Regions from separate parts of the Pandoraea sp. PE-S2R-1 genome, predicted to be linked through region 2. Evidence: predicted binding sites of a transcription regulator. Region 2 holds the regulator's gene; each other region holds the start of a gene.

Region 1 (6,703 bases), on a different contig from region 2:
GCGACTATATGTCACGGCACAGCTTGAATATCTGTGTACGGCTATGTTTTGCCGGAGTGGATTTGGCTACACTGCTTCGATCGTTTCGCCGTCACAAGGATGCCAAGACATCATGGCCAGCAGCCCAGCCAGCAACACCGCAAGCTCCAAGGATTATCCCCGTGACCTGATCGGCTATGGCCGCCACGTGCCGTTTGCCGATTGGCCGGGCCGCGCGCGCGTCGCCGTCCAGTTCGTTCTGAACTACGAAGAAGGTGGCGAGAACTGCGTGCTGCACGGTGACCGTGCGTCCGAGCAGTTCCTCTCCGAGATCATTGGCGCGGCCGCGTACGAAGCCCGTCATATGAGCATGGAGTCCATTTACGAATACGGTTCACGTGCCGGGGTGTGGCGAATTCTGCGTGAATTCGAGCGCCGTGGATTGCCGCTGACCGTCTTCGGCGTGGCCATGGCCATGCAGCGTCACCCGGAAGTGACCGCCGCGTTTCAGGAGCTGGGGCATGAGATTGCGTGTCACGGCTGGCGCTGGATTCACTATCAGAACATGGACGAGGCGACCGAGCGCGAGCACATGCGCATCGCCATCGACATCTTCAAGGAAATGACCGGCAGCGCGCCGCTGGGTTGGTACACCGGGCGCGATAGCCCCAACACGCGCCGGCTCGTGGTCGAGCAGGGCGGGTTTGTCTACGACTCCGACAACTACGGCGACGACCTGCCGTTCTGGACGCAGGTGGAAACCAGCAGTGGCGAAGTGAAGCCGCATCTGGTCGTGCCGTACACCCTCGATACCAACGACATGCGCTTTGCCGCGCCGCAGGGTTTCAACACCGCCGACCACTTCTTCCATTACCTGCGCGACGCGTTCGACGTCTTGTACGCCGAGGGTGACGAAGCACCGAAGATGTTGTCGATCGGCATGCACTGCCGGTTGTTGGGTCGTCCGGGGCGCTTTGCGGCGTTGCAGCGATTCCTCGATCACATCGAAAAGCATGACCGGGTGTGGGTGTGCCGACGTATCGACGTGGCACGCCATTGGCAGGAGCGCCACCCGTTCGTGGCCGCTTGAGTTCATCACCTAATCTTGAAACCGACAGGCGTCATCGGGCTGCGCGAGGGAGCGCGGCGGGGCGCCACCCTTGTTCTCCAGGAGAGCAGTAAATGAACGCCCCGTTGCCTATGACCCAACGTACCGTTGCCGCGTTGTCGGCGCTGCCGCGCGCAGAATTCATCGCCGCACTCGATGGCATTTTCGAGCATTCCCCGTGGGTGGCCGAAGCCGCCTGGGAAGATCGTCCGTTCGCCACCGTTGCCGCCTTGCGCGATGCGATGTGTCAGGCCGTCATCGATGCCGGCGAAGGCCCGCAACTCGACCTCATCCGTGCCCACCCGGAATTGGCGGGTAAGGCAGCAGTCCGTGGCGAATTGACGGCCGAATCCACGCGTGAGCAGGCCGGTGCCGGTCTCGACCAATGCAGCGCCGAAGAGTTTGCGCAGCTGACGCAGTTGAACGACGCCTACAAGGCCAAATTCGGTTTCCCGTACATCCTGGCGGTGCGTGGACATACGCGCAGCAGCATCATCGAGAACTTCGCGACGCGACTGGAAAACAGCCGTGCCGACGAGATCGAAGAGTGCCTGCGTCAGATCTTCCGCATCGCGGGTTTCCGCTTGCAGGATCTGGTGAGCGACTGAGCCGCCAGCCAGCAGGTTTAAGCACCATCCGCATTACCGTTTCAGACACTAAAGCGCATTAAGGAGTTGGCATGGCCCTCGCCCCGCAAGACCCGAACGCACCGGAATTCGTGCGCCGTTACGTCAATCTGGCTGACCCGCGTCTGGGTGCACAGGCACTGGTGGCCAGCGACGAATTCTTCGCGGCCAAAGAGCGCATGCTCAACCCCGACCCTGCCGTGTTCATCCCCGGCAAGTACGACGACAACGGCAAGTGGATGGACGGTTGGGAGACGCGCCGCAAGCGCGTCAACGGGTACGACTGGTGCATCGTCAAGCTGGCGCGTCCGGGCGTGTTGTTCGGCGTCGATCTCGACACCAGCCACTTCACCGGCAACTTCCCGCCGGCCGCGTCGTTGGAAGGCTGCTACAGCCCCGACGGTGCGCCGGCCGACAACGCCGAGTGGTTCGAACTGCTCGCCTCGACCACGCTGCAAGGCAACTCGCACCATTACCACGACATCACCAGCCAGCGCCCGGCCACGCACGTGCGCGTGAACCTGTATCCGGACGGCGGACTGGCGCGCCTGCGCCTGTACGGCTTGCCGCAGAGCGACTGGAACAATCGCTCGCGTGACGAACTGATCGACCTGATCGCGATGGAAAACGGCGGCTACGTCGTCGCGGCCAACAACCAGCACTTCGGTTTGGCCTCGAACCTGTTGATGCCGGGCCGTGGCGTGAACATGGGCGATGGCTGGGAGACGCGCCGTCGTCGCGAGCCGGGTAACGACTGGGCCATCATCGCGCTGGCGCAGCCGGGCGAGATCGGCAAGATCGAAGTCGATACCGCGCACTTCAAGGGCAACTTCCCGGACCGCTGCTCCATTCAGGGCGCGTACGTCACGGGCGGCACCGAGCAGTCGTTGATTACGCAGTCCATGTTCTGGCCCGTGTTGTTGCCTGAGCAGAAGTTGGCGATGGACAAGCAGTTCTTCTTTGAAGAGCAGATTCAGAAGCTGGGTGCGATCACGCACATCCGGTTCAACATCATCCCGGACGGAGGCGTGTCGCGCCTGCGCCTGTGGGGTCGGTTGGGCGGGAAGCAGTAAGCAAAAGACAGCGTGCAACTGCCGCCCGGAGCGTCGGGCGGCGAGTGTGCGAGTGGATAAAACAAGAAGGAGAGCGTGATATGGCGGGTCCGGCATTGAAGATTGAGCGATTGACGCGTGAGTCGTTTGCGGCGTTTGGCGACGTGATCGAGTTGGCGGGGGCGAAGCATTTCGCGATCAATGGCGGGACCACCGAGCGGTATCACGATCTGGCGACGGTCGATCTGGGGCCCGAGGGTGGCCGCACGTTGGTGAACGTGTTCCGTGGTCAACCGCGCACGTTGCCGTACGAGGTGAAGATGTTGGAGCGTCACCCGTTGGGCAGTCAGGCGTTCATCCCGTTGAAGACCTTGCCGTATTTGGTGGTGGTCGCTCCGGCGGGCGAGTTGGACGTGGGCCAGATGCGAGCGTTCGTCTCGGATGGTTGGCAGGGCGTGAATTATGCGAGAGGCGTGTGGCATCACCCATTACTTGCATTGCACGAGGTGAGTGACTTCATCGTGGTGGACCGGGGTGGTGAGGGTCACAACTGTGACGAGCAGGATTTGCCGGGATCGTATTGGTTGACGCAGGCCGAGTTGGACAAAGTGCAGGGCGGGCAGAAAGCTGCATAACAGGCAGCCTTGCAGGGAATCAAACAAGAACGCCAGACGATGTCTGGCGTTTTTGTTTGGCGGGAAGAGGAAACGAAGAGCGGAGGGGGCGGTGTCGCCGGAGGGACCAGCGACGTGGGTAGGGATAGACCGGAGCCCCTTCCCGAGGCGAGTTGAACACTGTCTGAGCAGCGGGAAGGGGCTTCGGTCTGTCCAGCGGGGAGGTTTCGGCGTGTCCAGCGGGGAGGTTTCGGCGTGTCCAGCGGGGAGGTTTCGGTGTGTCCAGCGAGGAGGTCTAAAAGGCTAAATCCTGTGCCAACGAACGCGCCGACCTATACTCAAAATCACCGGCATGGTGCGTAGTGGAGGAAACCGCACCGAAATCGTGCCGAAAGTGATCAAAAAAGCTCGGGCATGGATATTGCTCGATCTCGACACAGCAATCTGCGGAGAAGCGTATGGTCGAGAGCTATAACGAGATGGCGAGCATCACAGGCACGACTCGCTCGCACTACCGTCGATTTGACGATTGGCTCAAGTGTCAGTCCGACGATGTTTTGCACCATAAGCGGACCGAGGCTGACCTTGCGTTCCGACGGGTGGGGATCACCTTTGCCGTCTATGGCAACGAGGCGGGTACCGAGCGGCTCATACCTTTCGACCTCATCCCGAGAATCATTCCAGCGCATGAGTGGCAGACCTTGCAGACTGGTTTGCGTCAGCGGGTCGATGCGCTGAACCGGTTCATTCACGACGTTTATCACGATCAGGACATTTTGCGCGCGGGCGTCATCCCGGCTGAGCAGGTGTTGATGAACGCTCAGTATCGGCCGGAGATGCAGGGTGTCGACGTGCCCGGCAACATCTACGCGCATATCGCAGGGGTCGACGTCGTCAGAGCGGGAACCGGTGACGATGGTGTGTTCTACGTGCTGGAGGACAACCTGCGCGTACCGTCCGGCGTGTCATACATGCTAGAAAACCGAAAGATGATGATGCGGCTGTTCCCGGAGCTGTTCGCCCGGAACCGCATCGCACCGGTCGAGCATTACCCCGATATGTTGCTCGACAACCTGCGCGCCGTCGCGCCGATGGGCGTTGACGACCCGACCGTCGTCGTCATGACCCCGGGTATTTATAACTCAGCGTACTTCGAGCATGCGTTTCTGGCCCAGCAGATGGGCATCGAGTTGGTCGAAGGGCAGGACTTGTTCGTCGAAGACAATCTTGTCTACATGCGCACCACCAACGGTCCCAAGCGCGTTGACGTCATTTACCGTCGTATCGACGACGACTTTCTTGATCCGCTGGCGTTCCGTGCCGACTCCACGCTGGGCGTGCCGGGTTTGCTGAGCGTCTACCGTGCGGGCCGCGTCACGCTGGCCAACGCCATCGGCACTGGCGTCGCCGATGACAAGTCCATCTACCCGTTCGTGCCCGACATGATCGAGTTCTATCTCGGCGAAAAGCCGATTTTGAACAACGTGCCGACCTACCAATGCCGGCGCGCCGACGATCTTGCGTACACCCTCGATAACCTCGGCGAGCTTGTCGTCAAGGAAGTGCACGGCGCCGGCGGCTACGGCATGCTCGTCGGGCCCGCGTCCACCAAGGCGGAGATCGAAGCCTTCCGGCAACGCTTGCTTGCCAAGCCCGACGGCTACATCGCCCAGCCCACGCTGGCGCTGTCCGCTTGTCCGACCTTCGTCGAAGCCGGCATCGCCCCGAGACACATCGATCTGCGGCCGTTCGTGCTGTCGTCCGGCAAGAACATCACCATGGTGCCGGGCGGCCTCACGCGCGTGGCGCTCACCGAGGGCTCGCTCGTCGTCAACTCATCGCAGGGCGGTGGCACCAAAGACACGTGGGTGCTTGAGAAGTAACCGAATCGACAGCCAGAACTACGTCATCAAACTCGGGAAGAGATCATGCTCAGCCGTACCGCCGACCACCTGTTCTGGATGGCCCGCTACATGGAGCGGGCCGAAAATACCGCGCGTCTGCTCGACGTCAACTTGCAGAACCTGCTGCTCCCGCAAGACGTCATCGACGACGAAGACGACAACGCTCCCATCTCGCTGGCCGGTCTCAACGACGAAGCCGGCTGGCGCGCCACGTTGCGAATTTCAGAACTCGAACCTGCTTTCAATCGCAAACACAGCCGCGCCACGCGTGCCAACGTGCTCGACTTTGTTGTGCGCGATCGCGACAACCCGTCGAGTATCGCGTGTTGCCTCGCGGCCGCCCGCGAAAACGCCCGCGCCGTGCGCGGCACGCTCACTACCGAACTGTGGGAAACCGTCAACAGCACGTGGCTCGAATTCCCCCGCATGATCGACCTGCTCGAGCATGACCCGGCGCACCTCTTCGAGTGGGTCAAAGTGCGCTCGCATCTCTCGCGCGGCGTCAGCTTCGGCACCCTGTTTCAGGACGACGCGTTTTACTTCACCCGGCTCGGCCTCTTTCTCGAGCGCGCCGACAACACCGCCCGTATCCTCGACGTGCGCTTTCACGAGGCCGTGCGCACCGACCGGGCGGGCCCCGACGCGTCGCATCCGACCGATTTTTACTACTGGTCGGCCGTGCTGCGCAGCGTGTCCGGTTTCGAAATTTACCGGAAGGTCTATCGCGACGTGATTACCCCCGAGCGCGTCGTCGAATTGCTCATGCTCAACGCTCATATGCCGCGCTCGCTGCTCGCTTCACTCACGGGCGTTTGCGAAAACCTCGCCACCCTGTCCAACGCGCAATCCGGCGACGTCGAACGATACGCCGGCAAACTGCACGCCGAACTCAAATACACCGATATCCAGCAGATTCAGCAGCAAGGCTTGCACCCGGTCCTGACCGAGTTTCTCGAGCGCGTGTCCGTGCTCGGCAACAAGATCAGCCAGACGTTCCTGATCCCGCTCGCGGCCTGATGCCATGCGCCTGACTATTCGTCACGAGACAACCTACCGCTACGACACGCCGGTGCGTTACACCATCCAGCAACTGCGGCTCACGCCGCCGTCATCGGAAGTGCAGCGCGTCGTGCACTGGCGGCTCAACGCGCCCGGCAAGCTCACCGCCGCGCGCGATGCCTACGGCAACGACATGCACACCCTCGTGCTGCACCAGCCGCATAGCGAAATCCACCTGCTCGCCGAAGGAGAAATCGAAACCACGCCGCTGGTCGACGGGCGGCTCGGCGAGACGGCCCACACCGTACCGGTGTTATCCTTCGCCAGCCCGACGCCGCTGACCGCCCGTAGCGAGGCCATCGACTCCATGGCCGCAGACACCGGACTCACCACGCCTGATGAACTGCTGGCACTGGCAGCG
Region 2 (6,703 bases):
AACATGAAAGAAAACGCGCCGCAATCGCGCGGCGTTGACAGAAAAAAGCAGAAATTGCGGTAAACCCGGGGGATTGGGCTGGCCGAGAGGGTGCTGAGGCTCAGAGCAGCTTGCCCTGCATGCCGTCCGGGTCCTGCATGGCCTGGCGCTGGCGCTCCATGAAGTCCTTGAGCGTATCGATACCGCGCAGTTGCAGTATCGTGTTGCGCACGGCGGCTTCGACCAGCACGGCGAGGTTTCGCCCGGCCGCCACTTGCAGGATCACCTTGTTGATGGGCAGTCCGAGCACGTCGACCGTTTGTGCTTCGAGCGGCAGGCGCTGGAATTCGCCATCGGGGCGGCGCACCAGTTGCACGATCAGCTTGAGCTTCATTTTCCGGCGCACGGCCGTCTCACCGAAGATCGTCTTGATGTCGAGCAGGCCGAGGCCGCGCACTTCCAGCAGGTTCTGCAACAGCGGCGGACAGCGGCCTTCGACGAAATCGGGTCCAAGACGCACGAAATCGACGGCATCGTCGGCGACCAGTCCGTGTCCACGGCTGATCAGTTCCAGACCGAGCTCGCTCTTGCCAAGACCCGAATCGCCCGTCAGCAGCACGCCCATGCCCAGAATGTCGATAAAAACGCCGTGCATCGTGCAACGCGGTGCGAACACACGCGAAATGTACAGGCGCAGGCTATCGATGACCGAAGCGGTCGAGAGCGGGGTGGTGAACAGCGGGGTGGACGAGCGTGTGCAGCGCAATACGAGGTCGGGCGGGGCTTCGAGGCCGTCGGCGACCACGAGGAACGGCGGCTCCAGCGCAATCACCTCGCCCATATGACGCTTGCGGTTTTCTTCCGTCAGGCGCTGGTAGTAGCGCAGTTCGGCTTCGCCGAGCACCTGAATACGGTTCGGGTGGATGAGGTTCAAGTGACCGACAAGGTCGGCGCTCGATGTGGCGGTGGCCACGCTCTCCGGCGTGAAGCCGCGCTCCCACCCCTCATGGCCGGTCAGCCACGACAGCCGCAGCGTGGCGGCGTTGTCGTCGAAAATGCTTTGCGCGTTGATGCCGGTCAGTTCCACCGCGTCGCCTCGTTCGGTTGGGGGTGTGGGGTCTACGCTACGGGGCTTGTCTGGCGTGTGGGCTCAGGGCTGCCAGTTCGCGAGTGCCGTATGAATGTCTTCGGCGCTTGGTGCATTCGACAACGTCTCGCGCATCGATCGGTCCGAAAGCAATTGTGCGATTTCGGACAGGATTTCGAGATGTTGCTGGGTGGCTTGTTCGGGCACCAGAAGGAAAAACAGCAGGGACACCGGCTGGCCGTCAGGGGCTTCGAAGGGGATCGGCGCTTCCAGGCGCACGAACGCCGCCATTGGATGCTTCAGGCCCTTGATTCGACCATGCGGAATCGCCACGCCTTCACCGAGTCCGGTCGAGCCGAGTCGCTCGCGCGCGAAGAGATTGTCGGTGATGACAGCGCGAGTGAGCCCGGCATTGCTCTCGAATAGGAGCCCGGCTTGCTCGAAGACGCGCTTCTTGCTGGTGACGGAGAGTCCAAGCAGGATGTTGGACGCAGGTAAGAGTTTGACTAAACGGTTCATCTTGTAATGCGGGCGAACGCGTAGTCGCCCTCCAACCCCCGATTGACCTCGCATTATAGACCACCTGCCGCTGACCCCCGCGCCATTCCCCAGAAATGCGCCAAGCCATATAAAAGGGGCCGTTCAACGGCCCCGCGGTGGGTGATGCCAGACTATGACAGACGCAATTGCAGGCGCGAGGTTCCGCGCGGGCTTTCGTCAGTGTCAGTCGACGCGACTACCACGCCAGTCAGCACTCATTGCAGCGGTTCCTGCTCGGGCGGCTGCTGATGCTTGATGGCCTCGCGACCGTGGTCCTGAACCTTGTCCTTGAACTGGATTACCTTGCGGTCGAGCATATCGATCAGCTTGTCGATGGCGGCGTACATATCTTCGTCACACTTCTCGACGAAAATCTCCTTACCCTTGAGAAACACCGTAATGCTGGCTACCTGGCGTCCGGTTTTCTCCTTGGTCTTGTCGACAGAGAGGATCACCTCGGCGCCCATCACTTGATCGAAATGGCGCAACACGCGGTCAAGCTTGTTAGTCACAAATTCGCGCAGCGAAGGCGTGAGTTCGAGATGGTGTCCACTGATCTTCAGATTCATAGCTGCTCTCCTTGCTGAAATGCCGAAGTGCAGGCCACGTCACAAATGACGGGCTAGCGGGAGTGCGAGCCATTCATGTGACGCAATGTCGCACTGCGGCGTTATGCCCCAGCAGGCCAACACGGCTCACCAGGACTGTCCTACAAAGATTTGCGCAAGTTGACTGCGGGAATTCGCATGGCTTCGCGGTATTTCGCGACAGTGCGTCGCGCCACCACGAAACCCTGCTCTGCCAGCAGTTCCGCGATACGGCTGTCGGAAAGGGGGCTCTGCGGGTCTTCGGCTCCTATCAGTTGCTTGATGAGGGCACGGATGGCCGTGGATGACGCGGCCCCTCCGGCTTCCGTCGCGACGTGCGAACCAAAGAAGTACTTGAGCTCGAAAGTTCCGAATGGAGTGAGCATGTACTTACTGGTTGTCACCCGCGAAATCGTGGATTCGTGTAAACCCAGCGTATCAGCAATCTCGCGCAAAACCAAGGGGCGCATACCGATTTCGCCGTGGGAAAAGAAGTTCTTTTGACGCTCGACAATGGCCTGCGCGACCCGCAGGATCGTGTCGAAACGCTGCTGAATGTTCTTGATCAGCCAGCGCGCTTCCTGCAATTGCTGTTGGAGGTTCCCGGTGCCCGGATCGTTGCGATTATTTCGCAGAATTCGTGCATACATTTCGTTGATGCGCAGACGCGGCATCACTTCGGGATTGAGCTCCGCCGTCCAGCCGCTGCCCTGCCGGCGCACGAGGACGTCGGGAATGACGTAGTCGGCCTGCGGCGTGCCGTACGCGGCCCCCGGAAACGGGTCGAGCGAGCGAATGAGTTGATGCGCGGCGCGCAGGCTGTCTTCGCCCACGCCAAGCACGCGACGCAGCCGCGTGTAGTCACGTGCGGCGAGCAGTTCCAGGTGATCGGAGACGATACGCAGCGAAATCGTGCGCACCGGGCTCGCAGGCAGCCGCTGCAATTGCAGCCGCAGGCACTCGGACGGGGTGCGTGCACCGACGCCGGCCGGGTCGAAGCTTTGCAGCAGCGCCAGCGCGGCATTGATCTCTTCGGCCTCGAGCGACAGTTCTTCGGCCACTTCCGCCTGAATTTCATCGAGCGTCGTGCCCAGATAACCGTCTTCGTCGAGCGACTCGATTAAAAACTCCACCAGCGCGCGATCGCGCGGCGCGGCCTTGGTCACGCGCAACTGGGCCAGCAGGTGTTCACGCAGATTCGGATGATCGACGTGCAGTTGCGGGCGCGAGTTGTTGTCGTCGTCGTCGGTGGCATTGCCCGTGCGGGCGAAGTCGTTCAGGCTCCAGTCACTGCCGCTGTCCTGGCCGTTATCGTCGAAACGCGCTTCGCCATCGAGCTCGCGTGCCTCGTCGTGACCGTTACCCTCGGACGGCGCGTCGTTCGTGCTGCTGACCGATGTCGTGCGTTCATTGCGAAGCGAGCCGTCGGTGCCGACGCGCACGGACCCGGCGAGCCAATCGTCTTCGCGCTCGAGCATCGGGTTCTGGGTGAGGGCATGCTCGACTTCTTGTTGAAGTTCGAGCGTCGACAGTTGCAGCAACCGGATCGATTGTTGCAACTGGGGGGTGAGGGTCAGGTGCTGCGAGGTGCGGAGTTGGAGGGTCGGTTTCATAACGTTTCTCGCCTTCATTGTAGAGGCTTTGTCACGTCAGCGAAACCGGCCTGCCTCGCTATCGGAGGCAGGGTTTACATGCGAAAAATTAGCTTTACATCCGGAAATTTTCGCCCAGATAAACGCGCCGGACGCTTTCGTCGGCAACGATCTGGTCAGGCGTGCCGGCGGCGAGCACCGAGCCTTCGCTGATGATGTACGCGTGATCGCAGATACCGAGCGTTTCGCGCACGTTGTGGTCGGTAATCAGGACACCGATACCTCGGTCTTTCAGGAAGCGCACGATGCGCTGAATTTCCAGCACCGCGATCGGATCCACACCCGCGAACGGTTCATCAAGCAGGATGAAGCGCGGCTGGGTGGCCAGTGCGCGGGCAATTTCCACGCGACGGCGCTCGCCGCCCGAGAGCGACATGGCCGGGTTCTCGCGCAGATGCGCCACTTGCAACTCGTCGAGCAACGACTCGATGCGGCGCTCGATTTCATCGCGCTTGAGCGGTTTGCCCTGCGCATCGACCTGCAATTCGAGCACGGCGCGAATATTGTCTTCGACCGTGAGCTTGCGGAACACCGACGCTTCCTGCGGCAGATACGAAACACCCATGCGCGCGCGTTCGTGAATCGGCAGTTCGCTGATCAGGTTGCCATCCAGCTGAATCTCGCCGTCGTCGGCCGGCACCAGCCCCACGATCATGTAGAACGACGTGGTCTTGCCGGCGCCATTGGGCCCGAGCAGCCCCACGACTTCGCCGCTTTTCACGTCGAGCGAGACGTCCTTGACGACGGTGCGGGCACCGTATTGTTTCTTGAGCGAGCGCACGACGAGCGCGCTGGGCTTGCCGACCATGCCGGCGCCCTGATTGATGCTGGAAGCGTTGCTTTGGTCGGGATTACTCACGCGGATTCTCTAGGCGTTTGGAAGGAGCCAGTGCCGGCAGATCGCCCTTGGGCGCTGCGGCGGCAGGCTTGCTCGCGCCGCCGGGCTGCGCTTGGTTAGCGCCCGTGGCATTGCGAGGCGCGAGCGTCGCACGCACGCGGCCATTCGGATTGTTCGAATTGACCTGATCGGCGCCGCTATTGGCGGTGTACACCTCGTTGTACGTATCGTACGTGATCACGCTGCCGTGAATCTCGTCGAGCACCTTCGTACCGCCGGCCAGACGCTTGAGCGTGGCCTGCGTGGTCAACGTGGCGACTTCGGTCTTGCCGTTGTAGTAGATCGTCTGGCCCCAGCCGTCGATGTACTCGTCCAGACCGTCGCGTTTCTGACGCATGTACGCGAGCGGACCGCCCGGCTTGTAATAGGCGGTGGCGTACTGATAGCCCTCCGGATCCTGAGTCACTTCGACGCGATCGGCCTTGAGGAGAATGGTCCCCTTGGTCATCGTCACGTTGCCGGTGAAGATGTTGACCTGCTTGAGGTCGTCATAGCTCATGTGATCCGCTTCGATGTTGAGCGGCTTGTCGCGGTCGGCATGCTCGGCATGGGCGAGCGGCGACGCCAGCGCGCCGAGCACCGCGAAGGCGGCGGCCAGAGCGCGCAACGAGCGGCGGATGCCGTCAAGCGGTTGATACGAAGCGGGTCGCAGGTAAGGGCGATCGGTCATGGGGTCTTGGGGCCCTGTGTTGTCTTGGGTGGCGCGCTCGGGGCAGTGGCTGCCGGAGCGCCCGTTGTTGCGGCGGGCTGGGCCGGCGGCTTGTTGCCGAGCTCGGCCGGCTGGATTGTGCCATGCACATTGCCGAGCAATTGTACGGCCCGGGAGATGTTATTGAAAATCATGCCGTCGCCGTACATCACGGACTGGCCGCGATACAACACCACCGGCAGTTCCGTGCGCACGATGTCTTCGTTCACGAGCACCTGAAAGTGCTCGGACAGCGCGCGCATTTCAGGGTCGCGCGGCCCCGCCTGGCGGACCACGACGGCATCGTCGTACAGATCCACCACCGACATATCGGCGTTGAGCGTGCCGCGCTTGCTGGTGGCCGTCACTTCCGGCGAATCGGGCGTGAAGGCGCGCACGGCCGGGAGCGTCATGGCGGTCGTGGCGTCGTCCTCGTAGTGCGTCATGTGCACGGCGTTGACGCGATACTGCGTGAGGCCGGTCGGCGACAGCATGGAGATCACCATGTTGTCGGCGTAGTAATCGGGGATGTGTTTCTTGACGTACGGCGAGCGATCGGCGTCGGACGGCAACGTGCGCTGCACGAGCCAATAGGTTCCCGCGGCGAGACCGGCGAGCACCGTGATGGCGATCAGTGAAGCGGGCGAGACGCGTTGTGCGGCCATGAATTCTTCGGCTCCGGGCGCGTCAGGCGAGGGCTGCGGCGAGCAGGGCGTCGTAACGTCCCTGCGCGTGCAGAATGAAGTCGCACAGCTCGCGTGCTGCGCCGTTGCCGCCGCGCGCACTGGCAATCCAGTGGCAGCGCGATTGCACTTCGGCGTGCGCGTTGGCCGGACACGCGGCAAAGCCCACGCGGGTAAGCACCGGCAGATCGGGCCAATCGTCACCGATATGGCCGCAGGCTTGCGCACTCACCGACAGTTTGTTGCAGAGGTCTTCGAATGCCACGCGCTTGTCGTGTACGCCCTGATACACATGGGCCACGCCGAGATCGGCGGCACGTTTCGCCACGATGTCGGACTTGCGGCCGGTAATGATCGCGGTGACGATACCTGCCTCGGCCAGCAGCTTCAGACCGTGACCGTCGAGCGAGTCGAACGTCTTGAAGGTTTCACCCGCCGGCCCGTAACGCAGGCCACCGTCGGTGAGCACCCCGTCGACGTCGAAGACCATCACGCGCAGTTTGGCCGCGCGCGCCGTGGCGTCTTCCCGATCGAAATGAGGTACTGACGTGGCGGCAGTCGAGGTGGTGGGGGCGGTAGTACGAGGTTG
Region 3 (6,703 bases), on a different contig from region 2:
AAGAACACGACGAAGTGCCTGCCGCACTGGTCGAGGACATGAAGGCCATGGGCCTCTTCGGCCTGTCGATTCCCGAGGAATACGGCGGCATCGGCCTGTCGATGGCACAGGAAGTGCGCGTGGCCTACGAGTTCGGTCAGACGTCGCTGGCGTTTCGCTCGGTCTTCGGCACCAACGTCGGCATCGGCTCGCAAGGCATTCTGATGGACGGTACCGAAGCCCAGAAAAGCGACCTGCTGCCACGTGTGGCGAGTGGCGAACTGGTCATGTCGTTCGCGCTGACGGAGCCCGATGCCGGCTCCGATCCCGCCGCACTCAAGACGCGCGCCGTGCTCGACGGCGACGCCTATGTCATCGACGGCGTGAAGCGCTTTATCACCAACGCGCCGCGCGCCGGAGCGTTCACGTTGATGGCGCGCACGGGCGGCGAGGGGGCGGGCGGCATCTCGGCTTTCATCGTGCCGGCCGATACGCCGGGGCTCTCGCTCGGCAAGCCCGACAAGAAGATGGGCCAGCGCGGCACGAAGACCTGCGACGTGGTGCTCGATGGCGTGCGCGTGCCAGCAGCCAATATCATCGGCGGCGAGGCAGGCAAGGGCTTCAAGACGGCCATGAAGGTGCTCGATCGCGGCCGCCTGCATGTGGCGGCGCTCTCCTGCGGCATGGCGCAGCGCATTCTCAATGAGGCGGTGGCGTATGCGCGCGAGCGCAAGCAGTTCGGTCAGCGCATCGGTGACTTCCAACTGGTGCAGGCCATGCTGGCCGACAGTCAGGCCGAGCTTTATGCCGGCTGGTCGATGGTGCAGGACTGTGCGAATCGATACGACGCGAAACCGGCCGGCAAGCGCGACGCCGAGGTGAGCATGCTGGCGTCGTGCGCCAAGCTGTTCTGTACCGAGATGGTCGGGCGCGTGGCCGATCGCGGCGTGCAGGTGCATGGCGGCGCGGGCTACATCAACGAGTACAAGGTCGAGCGCTTCTATCGCGACGTGCGCCTGCTGCGCCTCTACGAAGGCACGACGCAGATTCAGCAGCTGATCATCGGCCGCGCATTGATGCAGGACGATTGACGTTTCAGGCGGCATTCGCCCTGATACACTCGCTGGCGTTCGCTGCCCCCAAGAGCTGCCGTCGTGTCCGACCCGTCATCGCAAGGCCCGCAATCGCCATCAACATCCCAGCCGCCGGCACCATCCGCCCGGACGGTGTCGCAAACGGCCTTGCCGTTGCTCGTCGCGTCGACCTTCTTCATGGAGAACCTCGACGCGACGATTATCACCACGTCGCTGCCCGCCATGGCGCACGACTTCGGTGTGGCCCCTTCCGCGCTTTCCATCGGCTTGTCGGCTTATCTGGTTGCACTCGCCGCGTTCATTCCCGCGAGCGGATGGCTGGCTGACCGGCTCGGACCGCGCCGCGTGTTTCCGTCGGCGATTGCCTTGTTCACGCTCGCCTCGGTGCTGTGCGCGATGAGCACCAGCCTCGACATGTTCACCGTGTGCCGTGTGTTGCAAGGGCTGGCGGGCGCGATGATGGTGCCCGTCGGACGGCTCGTCGTGTTGCGCAACACCCCCAAACCGGCGCTTGTTCGTGCCATCGCAACCATCACATGGCCCGGGCTCGCCGCGCCGGTGCTCGGGCCTGCGTTGGGCGGTTTCATCTCGTCGACGTGGAGCTGGCACTGGATCTTTCTTATCAACGTGCCGCTGGGTATCGCTGCGTTTGCGGCGGCCTTGTGGCTGGTGAAGCCGTCGCCGGGGCAGCGCAAGCCGTTCGATTTTGCGGGCTTCGTCGCGAGCGGGGTCGGCGCGAGTGCGCTGATGTTCGGCGTGGAGCTGGCCAGCCGCACCCCGGCGGACTGGCCGATGGTGATCGGTTGTCTCGTCGTGGGCGGTGTCGCCATGGTGTGGTCGGTGCGGCACTTCCTTCGCACGCCGCATCCGCTGATCAATCTGGGCGCGATTCGGGTGCAGACGTTCGCGGTCGTGGTCTGGGGCGGTTCGCTGTTCCGGATTGCCATCGGCAGCGCGCCGTTTCTGCTGCCGCTCATGTTCCAGTTGGCGTTCGGCATGAGTGCGGTGACGTCGGGGCTGCTGATGCTGGCGCTGTTCGCGGGCAACCTTGGCATCAAGCCTGCTACGACACCGATCATGCGGCGCTTCGGTTTTCGCGGCGTGCTGCTCGGTAACGGCGTGCTCGTGGCGATCGGCTTCGCGTTGTGTGCGCTGCTCACGGCAACGACGCCGCTCTGGATCAGCGCGCTCGTGCTGCTCTTCGGCGGTATCTGCCGTTCGGTGCAGTTCACGACGTTGGCGACCATGGGCTTTGCCGACGTACCGCCCGACGACATGAGCGGGGCATCGACCCTCTTCTCGGCGTTGCAGCAGATGACCTCGGGGCTGGGCATCGCGCTCGGTGCGCTGGTGCTCAAGATGACCGAAGTGGCCGGCGCCACGCCCTACAGCGCGGCAAGTTTCCGGTGGACATTTGTCGTGATGGGCGGTCTGGCGTTGCTCGGCCTGATCGATGGCGCACGCCTTCCGGCAGATGCCGGCGCACAAGTCAGTGGGCATTCGCCCCGCACCGCTCGCTGATCAAGGCGTGCAGCATCATGGTTCGCCCGCGTCATCGTGGTGCGGGCGAACCGGGTTGTGCACTGCTGCGGTGCAGCACGTTGCCCCTGCCGCTTGCCTCGCTCCCTCTGTTCTTCCTCCCCTCCTGCCTTATCCGGCAACGCTTTGCCGATGACTGCACCCTCGCTGGCATGCTTGTTGCGTAGTGACTAACGCTAGCGGCAAAGGCGTCGCGAGCATTGATACCGGTGCGACGTCAGGGGCAAGCCTGCGTTGCACCCACCGGACAACGGCGTCCCTCCGTGCTGCGGCACGGACGGACGCCGTTTTGTTTTTCGGGCGCTGCCACAGGAGCTGTCAACATGCGCAAACCTCGTCTGGTCGTCATCGGCAATGGCATGGCCGGTATCCGCACGCTCGAGGAGCTGCTGGAGATCGCGCCGAATCAATACGACATCACCGTGTTCGGCGCGGAGCCGCATCCGAACTACAACCGCATCCTGCTCTCGCCGGTGCTCGCGGGTGAACAGGCGTTCGCCGACATCGTGCTCAACCCGCTCGATTGGTATGCCGGGAAGGGCATCACGCTGCACTTGGGCAAAGAGGTCACGCAAATCGACCGCCCGCGCCGCGTCGTGCGCTGTGCCGACGGCACCGAAGCGCCTTACGACCGCCTGCTGATCGCGACCGGATCGAGCCCGTTCATCCTGCCGGTGCCGGGCAAGGATCTCGATGGCGTGATCAGTTATCGCGACATTCGCGATACCGAAACCATGATCGAGACCGCACGCGTCAAGCGTCACGCGGTGGTCATTGGTGGCGGCCTGCTCGGTCTGGAAGCGGCCAATGGTCTGAAGCTGCGCGGCATGGAGGTCACGGTGGTGCATCTGGCCGAGACGTTGCTTGAGCGCCAGCTCGATGCCACGGCGGGCAAGCTGTTGCAGCAGTCGCTGGAAGAACGCGGCCTGACGTTCCGGCTGTCGCATCAGACGGCAGCAATTCTCGGCGACGGTGAAGACGGCACGGCCGGTGCCGTGCGCGCCGTGCGCTTTGCCAATGGTGAAGAGATCGCGGCCGATCTGGTGGTGATGGCCGCCGGCATTCGCCCGAACACGACGCTCGCCGAAGCGGCGGGTTTGTATTGCTCGCGGGGCATTGTTGTTTCCGACACGCTGCAAACTTACGACCCGCGCATCTACGCGGTCGGTGAATGTGTGAGCCATCGCGGCGTGGCCTACGGTCTCGTCGCCCCGCTGTTCGAACAGGCCAAGGTCTGCGCGAATCACCTTGCGTTGATGGGCATCGGCAGCTATCGCGGCTCGGTGCTCTCGACCAAGCTCAAGGTCACCGGCATCGATCTGTTTTCCGCAGGCGATTTTCTGGGCGGGGACGGCACCGAAGAAATCGTGTTGTCCGACCCGGCCGGTGGCGTCTACAAGAAGCTCGTGATTCGCGACGACAAGCTCGTCGGGGCCTGCCTCTACGGCGACACCGCCGACGGCGCGTGGTACTTCAAGCTGCTGCGCGAAGGTCGCGCGCTGGGTGAGTTGCGCAATAGCATCATGTTCGGCGAATCGAGCGTGGGCGATGTCGGCACACAAGGGCAAAGCCGCGCGGCCGGCATGGCCGATACCGATGAGGTGTGTGGCTGCAACGGCGTGTGCAAGGGCACCATCGTCAAGGCCATCACCGAGAAGGGGCTGTTCACGCTCGACGACGTGAAGAAGCACACGAAGGCCGCCAGCTCCTGCGGCTCGTGCGCCGGATTGTGCGAGCAGATTCTGATGAGCACGCTGGGCTCGACTTACGACGCCGCACCGAAAGAAAAGGCGATCTGCGGCTGTACTGATCTGTCGCATGCCGACGTGCGCCGCGCCGTGCGCGAGCATCGGCTGACGTCGCATCGCGCGGCCTACGACTTTCTTGAATGGCGCACGCCCAACGGTTGCGCGACCTGCCGTCCGGCGCTGAACTACTACATGCTCAGCACGTGGCCCAAGGAAGCTGTTGACGATCCGCAAAGCCGCTTCGTCAATGAGCGTGTGCACGCCAACATTCAGAAAGACAACACGTTCTCGGTCGTGCCGCAGATGAAGGGCGGTGTGACGAACGCAAGCGAACTGCGTCGCATCGCGGACGTCGCGGACAAGTACCAGATTCCGATGGTCAAGGTCACGGGCGGGCAACGCATCGACTTGCTCGGCGTGAAGAAGGAAGACCTCGTGAGTGTGTGGCGCGATCTGGGCATGCCGTCGGGACACGCCTACGGCAAGTCGATCCGCACCGTGAAGACGTGTGTGGGCAGCGAGTTCTGCCGCTTCGGCACGCAGAACAGCACGCAGATGGGTATCGATCTGGAGACCATGCTCGCCAACATGTGGTCGCCGCACAAGGTGAAGCTGGCCGTGTCGGGGTGTCCGCGAAACTGCGCCGAGGCGGGTATCAAGGACGTGGGTGTGATCGCCGTCGACTCGGGCTGGGAACTGTATGTGGGCGGCAATGGTGGCATCAAGACGGAAGTCGCCGAGTTTCTCGTCAAGGTGAAGACGGCCGAAGAGGTCAAGGAATACACCGGCGCTTTTCTTCAGTTGTATCGCGAAGAAGCCTATTACCTCGATCGCACGGTGCACTACCTCGCGCGCGTGGGACTCGATTACGTGAAGCAACGCGTAGTGCACGACGCGGCGAACCGTCGCGCGCTGTATGAACGGTTGCTCTATGCACTCGATGGACTGCCCGACCCGTGGCAAGCGCGTATCGACGGCAAGCAGGCGAATGAGTATGTGCCGCTCAAGCCGGTCATTCCCATCACACCGGTCGCCGTGAAATCTGCGGCTGCCCCCGCCACCGCCTGAGGACGACGCCATGGAAATGTCTCAACCTATCTGGCTGCATGTGTGCGACATCGACGCGATTCCGCGTCTGGGCACGCGTGTGTTGCCGCATCCCGACGGCAACATTGCGCTGTTTCGCACCGAGAGCGACAAGGTTTTCGCGCTGCGCGACCAGTGTCCGCACAAGGGCGGCGCGCTCTCGCAGGGCATTGTTCACGGCGAGCGTGTGACCTGCCCGCTGCACGCGTGGAACATCGATCTCGCGACGGGGCAGGCCTGCGCGCCCGATGTGGGCTGCGCAGAGCGCTTCGCCGTGCGGCTCGACGGCAGCGACGTGTTGTTGTCGTTCGACGAGACGAGCAGCGAGACGAGCAGCGAGACGAGCAGCGAGACGAGCGACGAGACAGTCGCCGCGCCAGCGGATGCCGACGTGTCGGCCACCGTCTGAACACTACAGGGCACTCGACATCATGTCCGCGCCGGAGTCTGTCATGAATCTGCTGACCCCAGCCTCCCCATCGGTGGCGGCACCTGCCGTGACGACGGTCACGAAGACGACCTGCTGCTACTGCGGCGTGGGCTGCGGCATGCTGGTCGAAAGCGATGGTGAGCGCATTGTCGGCGTGCAGGGCGACCCGGCACACCCGGCCAACTACGGACGCCTGTGCAGCAAGGGCATGACGCTGCCGCTCACCGCGCAGTCGCTGGCCGGGCGCGTGCTCATGCCCGAGCTGCGCGCGGCGCGCGACGCGGTACGTGTTCCCGCCACTTGGGACGACGCGCTCGGCACGGTCGCGTCGCGCTTCGCCGACATCATCCGCGAGCATGGGCCCGATGCCGTGGCGTTCTACGTGTCGGGGCAGTTGCTCACCGAGGACTATTACGTCTTCAACAAGCTCGCGAAAGGGCTGGTGCGCACCAACAACATCGATACGAACTCGCGGCTGTGCATGTCGAGCGCCGTGAGCGCGTACAAGATGGCGCTCGGTGCCGATGGCCCGCCCACGTGCTACGAGGATCTCGAAGCGGCAAAAACGGTGATCTTCGCGGGTAGCAATATGGCGTATGCGCATCCGGTGCTGTTTCGCCGGCTGGAGGCGGCCCGGGCGGCCGATCCGTCGATTCGCTGGATTGTGATCGACCCGCGCCGCACCGATACCGCCGCGATGGCGGACCTGCATCTGCCCATCGTGCCCGGCACCGACGTGGCGCTGTTCCACGGCATGCTGCATCACCTGATCTGGGAAGGGCGCATCGACCGCCGCTACATCGATGCGCACACCGAGGGGTTCGATG

Evidence for each region. The regulator sigma-54, encoded in region 2, starts transcription at its own class of promoters, with help from an activator protein. The targets are predictions, from matches to a motif close to TGGCANGNAANCTGCTTT.
Region 1: the regulator sigma-54 is predicted to act here: its motif matches at 3,790-3,807, upstream of CDV44_RS16950 (circularly permuted type 2 ATP-grasp protein).
Region 3: the regulator sigma-54 is predicted to act here: its motif matches at 2,761-2,778, upstream of nirB (nitrite reductase large subunit NirB).

The regions. Positions count from the first base shown of each region.
Region 1 covers NZ_NGUR01000013.1:232,901-239,603, reverse strand. Annotated here, with positions in the region: gene puuE (allantoinase PuuE) at 113-1,069, shown strand; gene uraD (2-oxo-4-hydroxy-4-carboxy-5-ureidoimidazoline decarboxylase) at 1,162-1,695, shown strand; gene alc (allantoicase) at 1,767-2,786, shown strand; gene CDV44_RS16955 (ureidoglycolate lyase) at 2,867-3,400, shown strand; gene CDV44_RS16950 (circularly permuted type 2 ATP-grasp protein) at 3,838-5,262, shown strand; gene CDV44_RS16945 (alpha-E domain-containing protein) at 5,308-6,300, shown strand; gene CDV44_RS16940 (transglutaminase family protein) at 6,305-6,703, shown strand, end outside.
Region 2 covers NZ_NGUR01000015.1:521,280-527,982, reverse strand. Annotated here, with positions in the region: gene hprK (HPr(Ser) kinase/phosphatase) at 101-1,066, opposite strand; gene ptsN (PTS IIA-like nitrogen regulatory protein PtsN) at 1,130-1,585, opposite strand; gene hpf (ribosome hibernation-promoting factor, HPF/YfiA family) at 1,822-2,175, opposite strand; gene CDV44_RS19760 (RNA polymerase factor sigma-54) at 2,316-3,806, opposite strand; gene lptB (LPS export ABC transporter ATP-binding protein) at 3,901-4,653, opposite strand; gene lptA (lipopolysaccharide transport periplasmic protein LptA) at 4,697-5,413, opposite strand; gene lptC (LPS export ABC transporter periplasmic protein LptC) at 5,410-6,096, opposite strand; gene CDV44_RS19740 (HAD family hydrolase) at 6,119-6,604, opposite strand.
Region 3 covers NZ_NGUR01000017.1:464,342-471,044, forward strand. Annotated here, with positions in the region: gene CDV44_RS26035 (acyl-CoA dehydrogenase family protein) at 1-1,070, shown strand, start outside; gene CDV44_RS26040 (MFS transporter) at 1,221-2,594, shown strand; gene nirB (nitrite reductase large subunit NirB) at 2,936-5,428, shown strand; gene nirD (nitrite reductase small subunit NirD) at 5,439-5,855, shown strand; gene CDV44_RS26055 (nitrate reductase) at 5,899-6,703, shown strand, end outside.